DNA from 3 places in the Tolypothrix tenuis PCC 7101 genome. Region 3 is predicted to be linked to each of the others. Evidence: predicted binding sites of a transcription regulator. Region 3 holds the regulator's gene; each other region holds the start of a gene.

Region 1 (4,593 bases), 410 kb from region 3:
ATTAGTTCCTGTGAGTTGGTCAGAAAAAGGCGATCGCTTCTTAGCTCGTCGCTTTGAAGGTATATTCAATACAGCAGATTCTACAGATCGTGCAGTGATTTGGGATCGACAAAATAATCTTGCTAACACTGTATCTCCAGCACAAGCAGAAGACGAGCATGAAAAGATTGCAGTGTTATTAGGCTGGAGTAAGAGCCAACCAGATCACGTGCTATTTAGAGCTGGCGAACTAGGCGAAGAAGACTGGCCTTTAGTGAAAGTAGCAAGTGATGGTAAAACTGTAACTACAAATACAGATACAGATCAGCCTATTACTTTCGGTCAAAAGCTAACAGAAGTTTGGGCAGGCCCACAAGTCGCTTATCGATAGTTCAATTTATATAACATTCTATTGATCCCGTTGTTGCTGAGTTGACAACGGGAATTTTTTTCAATACTCGGAATAGCTAATGTTCACGGATAGATAACCTTAAGCTTTATTCGTTACAACTATAGAGTTTTTGATGGTGATTACCTTGATATCGGAAATTTTTTGAGCTAATAGGTATTCCTCACAAGTTCCTCAAATTTTGTCTTTATAACAAATCAGTAAGATGAGAATCAGAAGTTAAAAACTCTTGTAACTACTGATATTCATCATTTTAGATCGTGCCAACTTGTCATCAAACCAATACCCAACTCTGATGCAAGACTTCTTGTTCTCACTCTCTCGAAACTAAGACGATGGTAGTGGTGTTAGACAAGTCTGAAGATAACCCTGATGAAGTGTTGCCTATCCAATTGTTGCGAGTTGAGTTCAATCAATTACTAATTAATAAATCCCTGCCCTACAGGAAAACCTAACAGCGCACAGTGCTACGTAATTTCTCATAAAGAAACTCAAGCCCCTATTATTGTTATGAACCACTACACATTTCACGATGAAGCTACCTTAGCAGAACAAGCAGAATCATGGGGAAGAAAGGCAGTTAATTTGAAACTGATTCCTTCTTTTGTTGTTCGTCACTATGCTGATAGCCCGGTATTCTATATTCCAAGTGAAGAAGATTCAATCGGTTTGACAGCACCAGAAGCATACCTAAAATTTAAAAGATTAGTTGAGGCTTCTTTATCGAAGCTATAACTCCAGTTGTGTTGGAAGCAAAATTGCGATCGCAGGCAGGGATTTGTCGAATTCCTAGATTTCAGCTATATTAGTGTTCCCTTAAGTGTAAGTTATGGTTCCCAAGCTAGAGCTTGGGAACCATAGTTTTATGAGTGAAGCCAAGAGCGATCAATAATTCTTAATATAGGCTGTGTCATATATTTGTATTGCTGCTGATGTACTTCAGCGAATTTTATCTGAGTTATATAACGCCCCACAGAGGCGCAGAGAAAAGAGTTTATGGTGAAAATCGCTAATTTATTCCCAAAAAAAGAGGCAGATAATTGATCTGCCTCAGAACACTATCAGGGATAAAAATTTATGGATAAAGACCTCTGTCAGTTAGTGCTTGCGCTACACGACCAACACCCAAGGTATAAGCTGCTAACCTTAGAGGAATTTGCCGCAACTTCGATTGTTGAATTACTTGATGGTAAGCTTGCACCATCAAATGTTCCATTTCGCGGTTAACTCTTTCCTCATCCCAAAATACGTAAGAAAGACCTTGTACCCATTCCAAATAACTCACGACAACACCACCAGCGTTCGCCAAAATATCAGGTAGGACGATCGCACCTCGCGCCTCTAAAGCCCGGTTTGCTTCTAGAGTGACTGGGCCGTTAGCCGCCTCTGCAATAATCTGGGCTTTGATTTGGTTCACATTCTCTTCGGTGATTTGATTTTCCAAAGCTGCGGGAATCAACACATCGCAAGGTAAGGTAAGCAAATCTGCATTGTTAATTGCGATCGCATCTGGAAAACCCACAACACTGCGATGATTTCTACTGGCGTAGGCTTTCACTGCGGGAATATCTAAGCCAGCTTCCGAATATATTCCCCCACCACTGGTAGAGACAGCAATAATTTTTGATCCGGCTTGGTGTAGTAATTCAGCGGCGGCAATACCTACATTACCAAAACCCTGAATAACTACTCGCACTCCGTCTAAGGATCTACCTTGATCGGCTAAAGCTTCGCGGACAATAATCATCGCACCCCGTCCCGTAGCCATTTCCCGCCCTCTGGAACCACCTACAGAAATTGGCTTACCAGTAACAACGCCAGGAACAGCATGACCCACATTTACAGAATATGTGTCCATCATCCAAGCCATCTCACGGGCAGAAGTTCCCATATCTGGCGCGGGAATGTCTACAGATGGGCCGATATCTTTAATTAATTCGCTGGTGTAACGTCGGGTAATTCGTTCTAATTCGCTAGCACTGTACTGTTTTGGATCGATCGCAATTCCTCCCTTAGCACCACCGTAGGGAATTCCTAATAACGCACATTTCCAAGTCATCAGCATTGCTAAAGCAGACACTTCTCTTAGTGTCACCGCCGGATGGTAACGAATACCACCTTTATATGGCCCTAAAATATCGGAGTGTTGTACCCGATGTCCTGCAAAGACGCGAATTTCGCCGTTATCTAGTTTTACCGGAATGGACACTGTCACTACTTTGCGTGGGTGGCTAAGAATTTCTAAGACTCCTTGGTCTAGTTTTAATTCTTTAGCTGCTGCTTCTAAATAGCTACAAGCTTGATCGAATGGACAAATATACGCTGGAGAGGCAGGTTCCAGCGGCAGCGTAGGTGTTGCAATCATAAAATTTTCTCCCAATCGCGGTATCTTTGCGAACCGGAATATATATATGTCTGGGGGGAAAGGTTAAAGGGTAAAGGGTAAAGGGTAAAGGATTTTTCTTTCCCTTTTGCCTTTAACCGACCAGTATTGATATATGCCTAGCTTATCCTTTCTGATCAAGAAATTAGAAATTTTGTAGTTTTTGTTACAATTTTATTTGAGTTTTATGCAGTAAAAGCCAAAGGAACACAGAATCAATAATCTGTGTTCCTTGGTAATGAGGCGATCGCTATTCTTGAATTAGCCTTGTACAAAAACTTCAGGTGTAAAGCTACCATGTAAACCGTAGGGTATATGATGCTGGAGATGCAAACGCGCGATCGCACCTTTATGCAAATCCCGTGCATCCAAAATCACCACATCTGAGCGCTGATGAGCCGCATCATAAACTAAAGCCAATAGCCAGCCGTCATCTTCTGTTTGAGAATTGGGACGGGGGACAAAAATTGGCTCGCCTATAAAACCGCGGGGTGCAGCACTCCACAGTTGTCTTTCACCAGAATCTAAATCGATTTTCAAAATTGCTTGTAAGGGCGCATTACCTATTTCTGCATGAGCTGCACCTATATATAGATAACGATATTGGCGACCTACGTTATCTGGATGAATAGTAGGAAACTCACAGCAACGGCTTTCTATTAATTGTCTTTGGACTGTGCCATTTTGCAGTTGTAGTGCAAACCGCCAGATTTGTCCCGGTGCAAGTGCGTCAAAGTTAACTTGGCGAAAATCGCTTTCGGGTTCGACTTGTGATAAGGAATCGTAGCAAATCGAGTCAATGACAATTTCATCTCCCACCTCAAAAGCATTGACGTGATGAAAGACGAAACCTGATTGAGTTTCCAGAATTTTCACACCTGCTTTTGCAGTTTCGGGGTTGCGGGGAATGACTATGATCCGAGTTGGTTGATTTGGCTGAAACTTGATACATTCCCCAGCCGAACGGATTCCCAAAGCGAAAGGTAGGGGATTGAAAGTAACAGGATTTTGGAAGAAGATGCAGTAATTAGGCGTAATCAAAAAATCGTGAATGAAGCAGAAACCAGGCACACTATGAGCCTGTTTTCTGATAATTTCCCCTGCTGGATTAAGTTCAAAAATCGTAATTGTGGTAGATAGTCCTGGCTGAATCGAAAAGTTGACCAAACAAGGCGCGCCATTATCTTGGTTGCAGCTGGGGTCAAGGCGGGGATGAGCGCTAAAAGCTTCACCTGTTGATAATACACCATTGAAATATTCCCTTTCCAAGGTTTCTAAGGTGTTGGGGTCGAGGCGATGAGGTTCAGCAGCTTCCCACAGTGCTAAAAGTTTACTACCCCAGTAGATGACGTTGGTGTTAGCAATATCTTTCATTTTGAAGTCAAAAATATTAGCTAGCCAACCGCCTGGTTTTTGTGTACCAAATACACCGCGATACAGAATTTTTCCTGCTTTTTGTTCTTCTAAGTAGCCTTCAGTGCGGATAAAGCGATTGCGAAAATGAGCGCGCCCATTAATAAAGCTAATCCGGCTAATCATGCCATCGCCATCAAAGGGGTGATGAATCTGTTGACCGTTGATATCCAGTAAACCAGGGCCGTTTCTAAATAGCGTACCTTGCAGTTCTGGGGGAATTTCTCCTTCAATATCATCAATCCAATAATCAAATTCTTGCTTTAAAGATTGATATCCCCCCTGCCAATCTTCACGATTGTAGGATTTTTCTAAAATTGCGTTTTCTGAAATTTTTGAACTCTGCATCTGAGTATATATTCTTAAAAAGGATGAAGGATCAAGAATGAAGTCAGAATAGATCAACGCT
Region 2 (4,593 bases), 790 kb from region 3:
TTGGTGAAGCTGGTTTAGCGTGGTTCCGAGATGGTTTACCGATTACTGAGCGAGTAATCTTCTCAGCAGTAGCAGAAGTTCAACAACAAACAACATCTGTTGCTAAAGGAGAACCGTTAAAACTGCTGGTGCAATGTGGTGTAGTTTTAACTGAGCCTTTCCACATAGCAGAAGAGCGATTATTGCAATGGAATTTTTTACATAATATAACACCAGGAATATTTCAACCATTACGCTGGAATAACTATAAGGTAACAGTTGAGTTAGTCCGTAAATGGTTAGTCAAAAGATATCCGTTAAGGCGAGAAATTTGGGAATTAGAAAAGCTGGATTCGCAAGCTCATCGCCTTTATCAACAAGCAGTAAAGTTATCTCAAAATAGCGATTTACAAACTGCAGCTAATCTCTACGAGCAAGTCTTACAGGCTAATCCTAACCATTTTGATGCATTGTTTAGATTAGCTGAAATTTGCATAGATATTAGAGATTTTGACCAAGCTGTAGAACTTTATGCTAGAGCTTATAAAGTCGATCCAATTAGAACTCAGGATGGATTTATTCAAGCTTTACTGAGTTACGGACAAGAACTAATGGAACAAGGAAGATTTGAAGCCGCAAAAGAACAATTTAAACAAGCATTAGTACTGCAACCGCAAAACTCTGTGATTCAAGCCGTTTTAGTGGCTGCTCAACAGAGAAGAAGAATTGTTAAAACTGATGAAATGGTGGTGATTACTAGTGGTAGCTACATTGAAAAATTGAGCGAATCAATGGTAAGTGAAGTTACTATTAATGAAGCGAATAACCTTGTTAATAGTAGTATTAACCAACTTGAAAATTTAGATTCTCCAGAAGCAGCAAAATTAGCTAACCTGCTGAAACAGTTGCAATCAGAAATTGAAGCGAATAGAGAATTACAACCTGAAGATAAAGCCGAAGCATTAGAGCAGGTAATGGCTTTAGCGGAAGCTGGGAAAAATCCAGAAGAAGGACATATACACAGGTTAGCCAGAACTGCGTTTAAGATTTTGATTGGTACGTTGGCTAGTTTACCCACTTCTGCCAGATTAGTAAAAAATGGGCATAAGTTGTTACCTGCAATCTCGCAATTGTTGAATTTGAATCTTTGAGGGGTTGGGGACTGGGGACTGGGGACTGGGGATTGGGGATTAGTGTTTTTTTAGGCAAAGAGTGCGGCGAAGAGGAATAGGCTGTCTACTAAAATAGTGCTTAAAACTGCACCACTGAAGGCGTACCAATGTCTTTGCTTAGTGAGTAGGGGTATAAGACCTGTTGTTAATAATACTAAAGCTAAGGCGATCGCCCATGCTTGTCCCCAAGGTGTTCTAACTTGAATAACAGCATTTTGTAAAATTGCTGAGACTCCCTCTGGTTCAACTTGCATGATTTGCCGCCAATAGGGAATTAAATCTACTAAATAAAAGTACACATCCGTTAAGACTGTCCCAAACAAGGAACCTAAGTAAAACCAGTTACCGACTTTGCCCCAATTTCTGAACAGACACCAACAAGCAAAGGGTAACCCAATAGATTCTACTGGTAAATGCCATAACGGTTCCCAGCGAAACCATCCCCAGTAAATTGCCCCTGCTAGCCAACTCCAGCTAAAACCTAAAAGCAAATCGCCCCAAAGATATGTTGCGGGACGTGACATTAAATTAAAACTCAGCCATACCCACAAGCCTGCGATCGCTAAACTCAAACTAGGAAGCGATCGCACTAATGGCGCTTCGATAAATACTGGTACAGATACCAAAAATACCGCCGCCGCAAACACTAACCAAACTTTTGTAGAAGCCGGAGATATGGGCAAATTGGGAGAATTGGAGAGTGTAGTTTCTAATTCACCTATGCCTTTGCGTCCTTGATTAATGGATTGCAATTCAGTATCTATAGAGCCGGTAGGAGTACCGTATGAGGACAATGTATTATTAATCAATGTTTTTAATAATTGTTACTAAACTTTATCTTACTTAAAATACCACACTTCAAAATCCCCCCCAGGGGCATATTTATTTTACATTAATTTTGGGGAATCGGGCATTGGGCATTGAGCATTGGGTAATTGGGTACAAGGGGAAACGGTTGACTTTTGACTCTGGACTTGTCAAAAATAAAATCGCATTGGTATATCTCTGCATTAAAGCAGCGCCCTCTAGAGATTTAGTCGCCGTTAGTTAAGAGTTCAACTTTGAACTTCCATATTTTGATATAAGGCGGCAATATACAGATAAATTCTTTGTCAGGGCACGGCAACCACAAGCTTTTGGAATATTAAATTATCTTACTGGTGCCGTGCCCATACTCATCTATCGCGTTGTTTTTTCAAAATGGGATATTTCTCCTCATCCCCCTCATTCCTCGTCTATCCTAAGAAGCTGTTGACTGTAACTGTTCCAGCCGCGCTAGTACTTCTGTGCTGTGAATATTGGGATTAACTTTAACGAAAGTCTCACGCAGAATCCCATCTGGATCGATGATAAAACTGTGGCGCATAGAAACGTAACCAATCCAAGAACCATAGGCTTTACTAACTGCGCCAGTTGTATCTGCTAACAGGGGGAATTTTAGCCCTTCAGAATCACAAAATTCTGCGTGAGAATCTACATCATCAGCGCTGACTCCAATAATTTGAGTATTCTGGGCTAAATATTTGGGTAAGTCTTGCTGAAAACGCCGCGCCTCTATGGTGCAGCCAGAGGTGAAGTCTTTGGGATAAAAATAAAGAACTACCCATTTACCACGCAAGTCCGAAAGAGAAATGTTACCGTTGCCTGTGTTAGTAGGCAAGGTAAACTCCGGTGCAGGTTGATTTATGGCGGGTAGTTTTCCACCCAGCGCATCAGCAGTTGGTGTAAAGTTCAGCCAACTGCTGACAGCAACAAAGCTGGCAAATAATATGCTTAAAAAATTGCGGCGAGAAATCATGGTACAGATAAGAATGATAACTTAACATAAGTTTACAGTTCTTATTCACTGTTCTTCTGATTCCGGCTGAGATTCGGCTGGGACATCTGTACTTTCTATGTATTGGCTATCGAGGAGAAAAGCCCCTTTAGCAAAGCGAATACCCCAATATCCACCAGGACGATGATCCATCACTATACCTTCTTCTCCCAGTTGAATGACATTTGGGGGGCGCAGCATGGGCATGGGTTCGGCAGTTTTGACGTAAGGCGGTAGTGCAACAACACGTACTTTACTACCAATGATGAATTCTTTAGACATTTTGATCCAACAAAGAGTTTTGAATAACTCATAACTCAAAACCCCCAGCAAAAGCTAGGGGTTAAAGTAACAAGGTTAAAATCAACAGACGCGATTAATCGCGTCTCTACAGCAATTTTGATGATTGATTCTGGGTTATACCAAATAAAACTTGCACCTCAGTTAACGGTAAGTGCCAAAATAATTCTGGTTGCCAAGTATCGGGGTCTAAATGGGAGTGATAACCGCGTTGGTATGCTTGCCACAATTTTTCCCAACTAAACTTTTGCCGATGATTTTGGTATCTGTGGATCGCACGTAATAGCCCCAAACCCAACATAAAATTAATAGGACTAAACTTGGTTCCTAAGAGAAAAGCCTGTACTTCTGCTTCCCCAATCAAGTCTGTACCATAGCCTGTAATCGCATGAATACCATCGTGGAGTTGTTTGCGACGAGGGCCTGTAGTGAAGGGTTTTAAGTTATTTTGCTGCAATAAATCTGCCCAAGCTCTGCCAAAAGTGCCTTGAGGAAGCAACTGCAATTTTTCGATGTATACTATTTGCGGCACAGCTAGCCCTTGAGCTTCAGCTTTACGGTCAAGTAAATCTAAGAGTTGTTGCAGGCGAGGAATGGCATTTGCGGAAGCAGTAACAGGTTGCATCATCTTCTATTTGTAGATTGTGATATGCAAATTCCCAACTTCTTGGCTAAAGTTGGGAATTTAGTTTTTAACAATGGTTTAGAACAAACAAACAACCAAGATAATCTTAGGAATTAACACTTATTTTTGATGGGGTAGAAAGTGGTAGTAAGCCTTTATTTTATGATTTTACTTATGGTTGTTGTGTGCCTTGGTTAGAATTACGTTGTTGCCAGCGTGCACGTGCATTCTCACGCATTTGCTGTAATTTTGTGCGTTGTTCGGGAGTCAAAACTGCTTGGATTTGTTGTTGTGAATTCTGCATAATTTGCTTGATTTGGGTTTTTTGGGCTTCTGTTAAATTCAGAGACTCAAAACCTTTTTTGCCAAACTCACCAGGCTGTTGACCTTGGGGACGTTGTGCACCTTGGGCGCGACGCTGACCTCTTTGCGCTTGACGTTGCTCAAATTGCGCTTTTAACTGGTCTTTTTGTTCTTGGGTAAGAATTCCTTCAATTTGGGTGCGGGTATCGCGGCGAATTTGCTGAATTTGGGTTTTTTGTGCATCGCTTAACCCTAATTGTTGCCAAGGCCCTTTATTTGGGCGTTCTCCACGTTGTCCATTGGTGTTTTGTGCAACTACTTGCTTATGTCCAGAAAAACCTCGTTGTGCTTGAGCCGCAAAGGGAGTTGCTGTTAAAGTTAAAGCGATCGCACCAGCT
Region 3 (4,593 bases):
TGAATGGCAGTTCCAATGGCATTTTCGCCGAGGAGAACTGTCTGTAAAGCCTTCTCAAGGTCGCGCCTTAATTAAAGAACCTTTAGGTCGCTTCTTGGAGAAACAAGATTATCAGTTAGAGCCTGGAGGAGACTATGCTTTTACTATTCGCGCTGAACTGTAAGGGTTCCCTGACCGAATTTTAGATTTTAAATTTTGGATTGTTGGCGTAGCCTCTTTGCTAGGAGAAGATTCAAGATTTAAAGAATCTAAACGGCTTCCAAGCCCCCGAATTAATTCGTGGAATCAATCCACGCATCCAAAATTGACTGACAATTTTTAACTGTTAACTGATTCTGCTAGGCGATTGAGATATCTTTCAATTAAAAGGATGGCAACAATGTCATCTATTGGGCGTGGTGGTTGTCGCATACCTTGCGGTAACAGCTTTGTCAGTCCTTTAGGCGGATACATTTGCCAATAGCGATCGCGTGCTTCTAACGTGGTATAGCGTTCATCTACCAAAATAATATTCAACGGTTCTACTAATTCTTTTTGCAACCGTTGTTTCCATTGCTTGGCTGTAGTTTGGTCGCCCATTACCATCATTGAAATTGGGTATTTTTGACGCAGGGTTTCAATGGTAGCGATCGCGGCATTTGCTGGTACAACTTGGTGATAATGTAGTTGCCGATCTAGCCCGATCACTGCTAATCCACATTTATCTCGACCGGGATCAAAGCCTAAAATGACTGGTTGTGTCGGTGAGAATTCACGGAGATTCATAAGCAAATTAAAATTTAAAAGTTCAACTGTAACCACACTCTCATTTAGACTGCTGGCTATTTTTGAACTACAAGTTCAAGATATATCAGCCGCTTAAATCAGCTTAAATCGGATTAATATCTAGTTGGTTAATTTTTTACGTACTAAAAATAACCTGGCCGCCGATTACTGCCACTAGTTTGACTCTCAGCGGCCCAGCTGTGAAAGTGTCTTCAGCTGCGATCGCTTTAATCTCTAATGCTTGATCGGATTGCCTAAGTTGGGAAACAAAGCGCAGAAAAGTACCATCGATTTGGACATTTTCAATAATGCCAGCATTTCGGGCGCGAAATTGCGAAGCAGAAATCAGCAGATCCAACCTTTGCCTGAGTTGATAGGATGTCATCGTCTTGGGATCAGCAGTAGTGCTGGCTAGTATTTGTCCCCCAGAAAAGACCAGTTGGTTTCTCGCTGAATCGGCAAAGAATTCTATCTGCTTTTCTCCCCTGACATAATTACCAGCAGAGAAAATCCGAATGACATATTCTCGACCATCATTTATCTGCTTGATCAATTGCTCAATGCGATCCGGGGTAACGTGCAGGATTTCTACATTATTTAAGGTATTTGTCCCAGGTTCAGCTAATTCGAGGATAGCATTCTGATTGGCTTCCTGGAGCAGTTGAATGATTGCTTGACGTGCTGCTGTCGGCTGAGTGACTTGAACTACAGCCGCCGCCAAAACTTGACCCCGTACTAAAGCCAATTTCCCTAAACGCAGGTCACGATATGACTGATAATATTTTTCCAGCCTGGCTACTTCTTGTTCTAGATAGTTCTGTTGCTTTTCTAAGTCTTTTAGGAGAGATTCCCGTTTAGCAATCACTTCCTCGCGGGCTGCAACTTCTTGATTGCGTTGTTGAATGAGTTTATCCAACCGGGCAATTTTTTGATCCCGTTGTTCAATGGCTTCTTGTCTATTAGCTAATTCGCGATCGCGTTTGGCAATTGCTGTTTTAGCTTCATCAATCGCTTTCTTGGCTTCAGCATACAGTCTTTGGCGTTCTATTTTGCGTTGCTCAATTTCCGCCAGCAGATTCTTTTTCTCATCTTCAACGCTTTGCAGTTCTGTGATTGCTTTTTGATATTGTGCTACGACTTGGCCTAATTGGCTTTGAGTGCGTTGCAACTGATTTTGGGTTTGTGCTTGTTGCTTAAGAGTGCGGTTAAGTTGAGCTTGCGTTACCTGTTGTTTGGCATTCGCCGCCTGCAAGGACTGATTAATTACCTGTAAGTCTTGCTGGGCTTGGGACTGTTCTTTCCTGGCTTGATTTAGTTCACCTTCTACTTGACTTTTCTGGGTTTCCGCAGTTTTGAGTTGTTCGCGCTTTTGTCTGAGGTCTTTTTGAATATCCTCTAACTCAAACACCCCTTTGCGTAATCCTTCATCAGCAGCAAATAAAATTGCCAGAGTAGACGCTGAAATTAAAGTACCAGTAAAAATAGTTACTATGACTGCCGTATTTTTTGGACGTAATTTAAACAAAGAAAGGCGCGCCTTGCCAACTCGTGTGCCGATGCGATCGCCCACGGTGGCAAGTACGCCCCCTAGAATTAAAATTGCTGCAATGAGGATGTACCCAGTGGTCATCTTCAGCTACCGAAATGCTTCCAGATACAGCCTACTACTTTCAAACATCTTCTGCGGGAAATCAGAGATTGGCAATTGCTGAACTTAATCAATTTTTAGATTTACCTCCATAGTGGTGTGATTTCTAAAAACACAACATTCGCCTCCTCTGCTTTCCCCAATTGCTTTTAAGTAAATTGCCGACTTAAAGTAACAGGTTTATGCACAGTAATCTTCTTTTTGTGAATAGAAATCATCTTTTTCTCACGTAAATCGCCGAGTAACCTGGTGACGGTAACACGAGTAGAACCGATCGCTTCTGCGATCGCTTGATGAGATAGCTTCAGATCTATTGTGATCCCATCTGCACAAGGAACACCAAAATCGCGACAGAGAATTAATAAAAAACTCACTAACCTTGAACCCATATCTCGGTGTGCGAGGGTTTCAATCATCATCTCTGTTTGTAAAATTCGCGAAGAAAGACCTCGCAGCATTAACATTGATAATTCTGGATTTTCCTTGAGTGCCTGCTCTACTTGTTCAATAGGAGCTGACAATAATTCTACAGGGGTAAATGCAACGGCATGGTAAAACCTATCCGATTTGTTTCCCGTCAGCAATGACAACACACCAAAAACGCTATTTTCCCGTAGCAGCGCTACTGTGATTTCTTCTCCTGCCTCATACACCCTGGAAAGCTTAACAGCGCCTTTCAAAAGAAAATAAACTCGTTCAGCAGGATCGCCTGGAAAAAAGATCGTTTTATTGCGTTCAAACGTTTCTACAACTGGAGGAAACGCTCCAGTTGCCATCTGACGAAAAACATTTGCTAGGGCTTTATCTTGTGTCACGATCATCTCCCTTCCCCTACCCAATGCCGGAAAAACAAAAACTGATTACCTAAGAATACACCTGAAAAATCAATAAAGCACCGTCAACCTTTCTGTACTTTCCTATACTCAAAATTATTGTTTCCTAATTATTTGTTTATTATGATACATAATTTTTGATATTTTTAGCTAGTACTTCTTGAATAGCTAGTTACTTCAGCTGTATTAGCAATGTTTTTTTAAAGACAAAATCAAGAGTTCTTGAGAATTTATTAAGGAATAAACTGTAATTTTATTCTTGTAAAAACCCTTACCAATAATATTTTTACAAATCCTCTGTAAAACAAAGACAAACTAGCCTCAGATTCTAGTATGCTCCTAATGATTGTTTACACTTACCATTTCTCATGCTGAATCTGACAGGAAAAAATGCCCTTGTTACAGGTATTGCAAATAACCGCTCCATTGCCTGGGGAATTGCCCAACAACTACACCAAGCTGGAGCTAACTTAGGTATTACTTACTTACCTGATGAAAAAGGCAAAATGGAGAAAAAAGTTGCGGAATTGGTAGAACCTCTTAACCCCAGCTTATTTCTTCCTTGCGATGTCCAAAACGATGAACAGATTCATTCTACCTTTGACACCATTCGAGATAAATGGGGAAAGCTAGACATCCTAGTTCATTGCTTGGCTTTTGCTAATAAAGACGATTTGAGTGGAGATTTTAGCCAAACAACACGCGCTGGCTTCAACACAGCACTACAAATTAGTACTTATTCCCTCGTGCAGTTGAGCGGTGCAGCCAAACCTTTAATGACCGAAGGTGGAAGTATTGTCACCCTCACTTATTTAGGTAGCATTAGGGCGATTCCTAACTATAACATTATGGGAGTTGCTAAGGCAGGGTTGGAAGCTAGTGTACGTTACCTAGCAGCAGAAATGGGGCCGCAAAATATCCGGGTGAATGCCATCTCCGCCGGGCCGATTCGCACCTTGGCATCTAGCGCTGTCGGCGGCATTTTAGATATGATTCACCATGTAGAAGAAGTTGCTCCTCTGCGACGCACAGTCACCCAGCTAGAAGTAGGTAATACAGCTGCTTTCTTGTGTAGTGATTTGTCCACTGGGATTACAGGACAAGTCATATATGTGGATGCAGGATATGAAATTATGGGGATGTAGTAGATTTTGGGCATGGGGCATTGGGTATTGGGCATTGGTAATGGGTAATTGGTAATGGGTAATTGGTAATGATATTTCTCCCTCATCTCCCTTATCTCCCTTATCTCCCTCATCCCCCTCATCTCCCCAATCCCCAATCCCCAATCCCCAGTCCCCAGTCCCCTATTCCCAATTCCCACTAACTATGCAAATCAGCGATCGC

What was found. The regulator NtcA, encoded in region 3, controls nitrogen genes in cyanobacteria. The targets are predictions, from matches to a motif close to TNTGTANNNNNNNNTACANA.
Region 1: a site for NtcA is predicted at 2,925-2,944, ahead of AACU25_RS06370 (Glu/Leu/Phe/Val family dehydrogenase). Genes of this name have one in related genera too.
Region 2: a site for NtcA is predicted at 1,963-1,982, ahead of AACU25_RS07985 (DUF3120 domain-containing protein). Genes of this name have one in related genera too.

The regions. Positions count from the first base shown of each region.
Region 1 covers NZ_CAWNJS010000001.1:1,565,098-1,569,690, forward strand. Annotated here, with positions in the region: gene AACU25_RS06360 (hypothetical protein) at 1-370, shown strand, start outside; gene AACU25_RS06365 (hypothetical protein) at 899-1,123, shown strand; gene AACU25_RS06370 (Glu/Leu/Phe/Val family dehydrogenase) at 1,464-2,753, opposite strand; gene AACU25_RS06375 (carotenoid oxygenase family protein) at 3,033-4,532, opposite strand.
Region 2 covers NZ_CAWNJS010000001.1:1,943,577-1,948,169, reverse strand. Annotated here, with positions in the region: gene AACU25_RS07990 (ATP-binding protein) at 1-1,130, shown strand, start outside; gene AACU25_RS07985 (DUF3120 domain-containing protein) at 1,181-1,960, opposite strand; gene AACU25_RS07980 (peroxiredoxin) at 2,392-2,949, opposite strand; gene sipA (regulatory protein SipA) at 2,995-3,249, opposite strand; gene AACU25_RS07970 (Coq4 family protein) at 3,356-3,895, opposite strand; gene AACU25_RS07965 (Spy/CpxP family protein refolding chaperone) at 4,065-4,593, opposite strand, start outside.
Region 3 covers NZ_CAWNJS010000001.1:1,153,627-1,158,219, reverse strand. Annotated here, with positions in the region: gene AACU25_RS04670 (DUF3146 family protein) at 1-163, shown strand, start outside; gene AACU25_RS04665 (pre-16S rRNA-processing nuclease YqgF) at 319-765, opposite strand; gene AACU25_RS04660 (DUF3084 domain-containing protein) at 902-2,395, opposite strand; gene ntcA (global nitrogen regulator NtcA) at 2,563-3,234, opposite strand; gene fabI (enoyl-ACP reductase FabI) at 3,615-4,391, shown strand; gene hisB (imidazoleglycerol-phosphate dehydratase HisB) at 4,576-4,593, shown strand, end outside.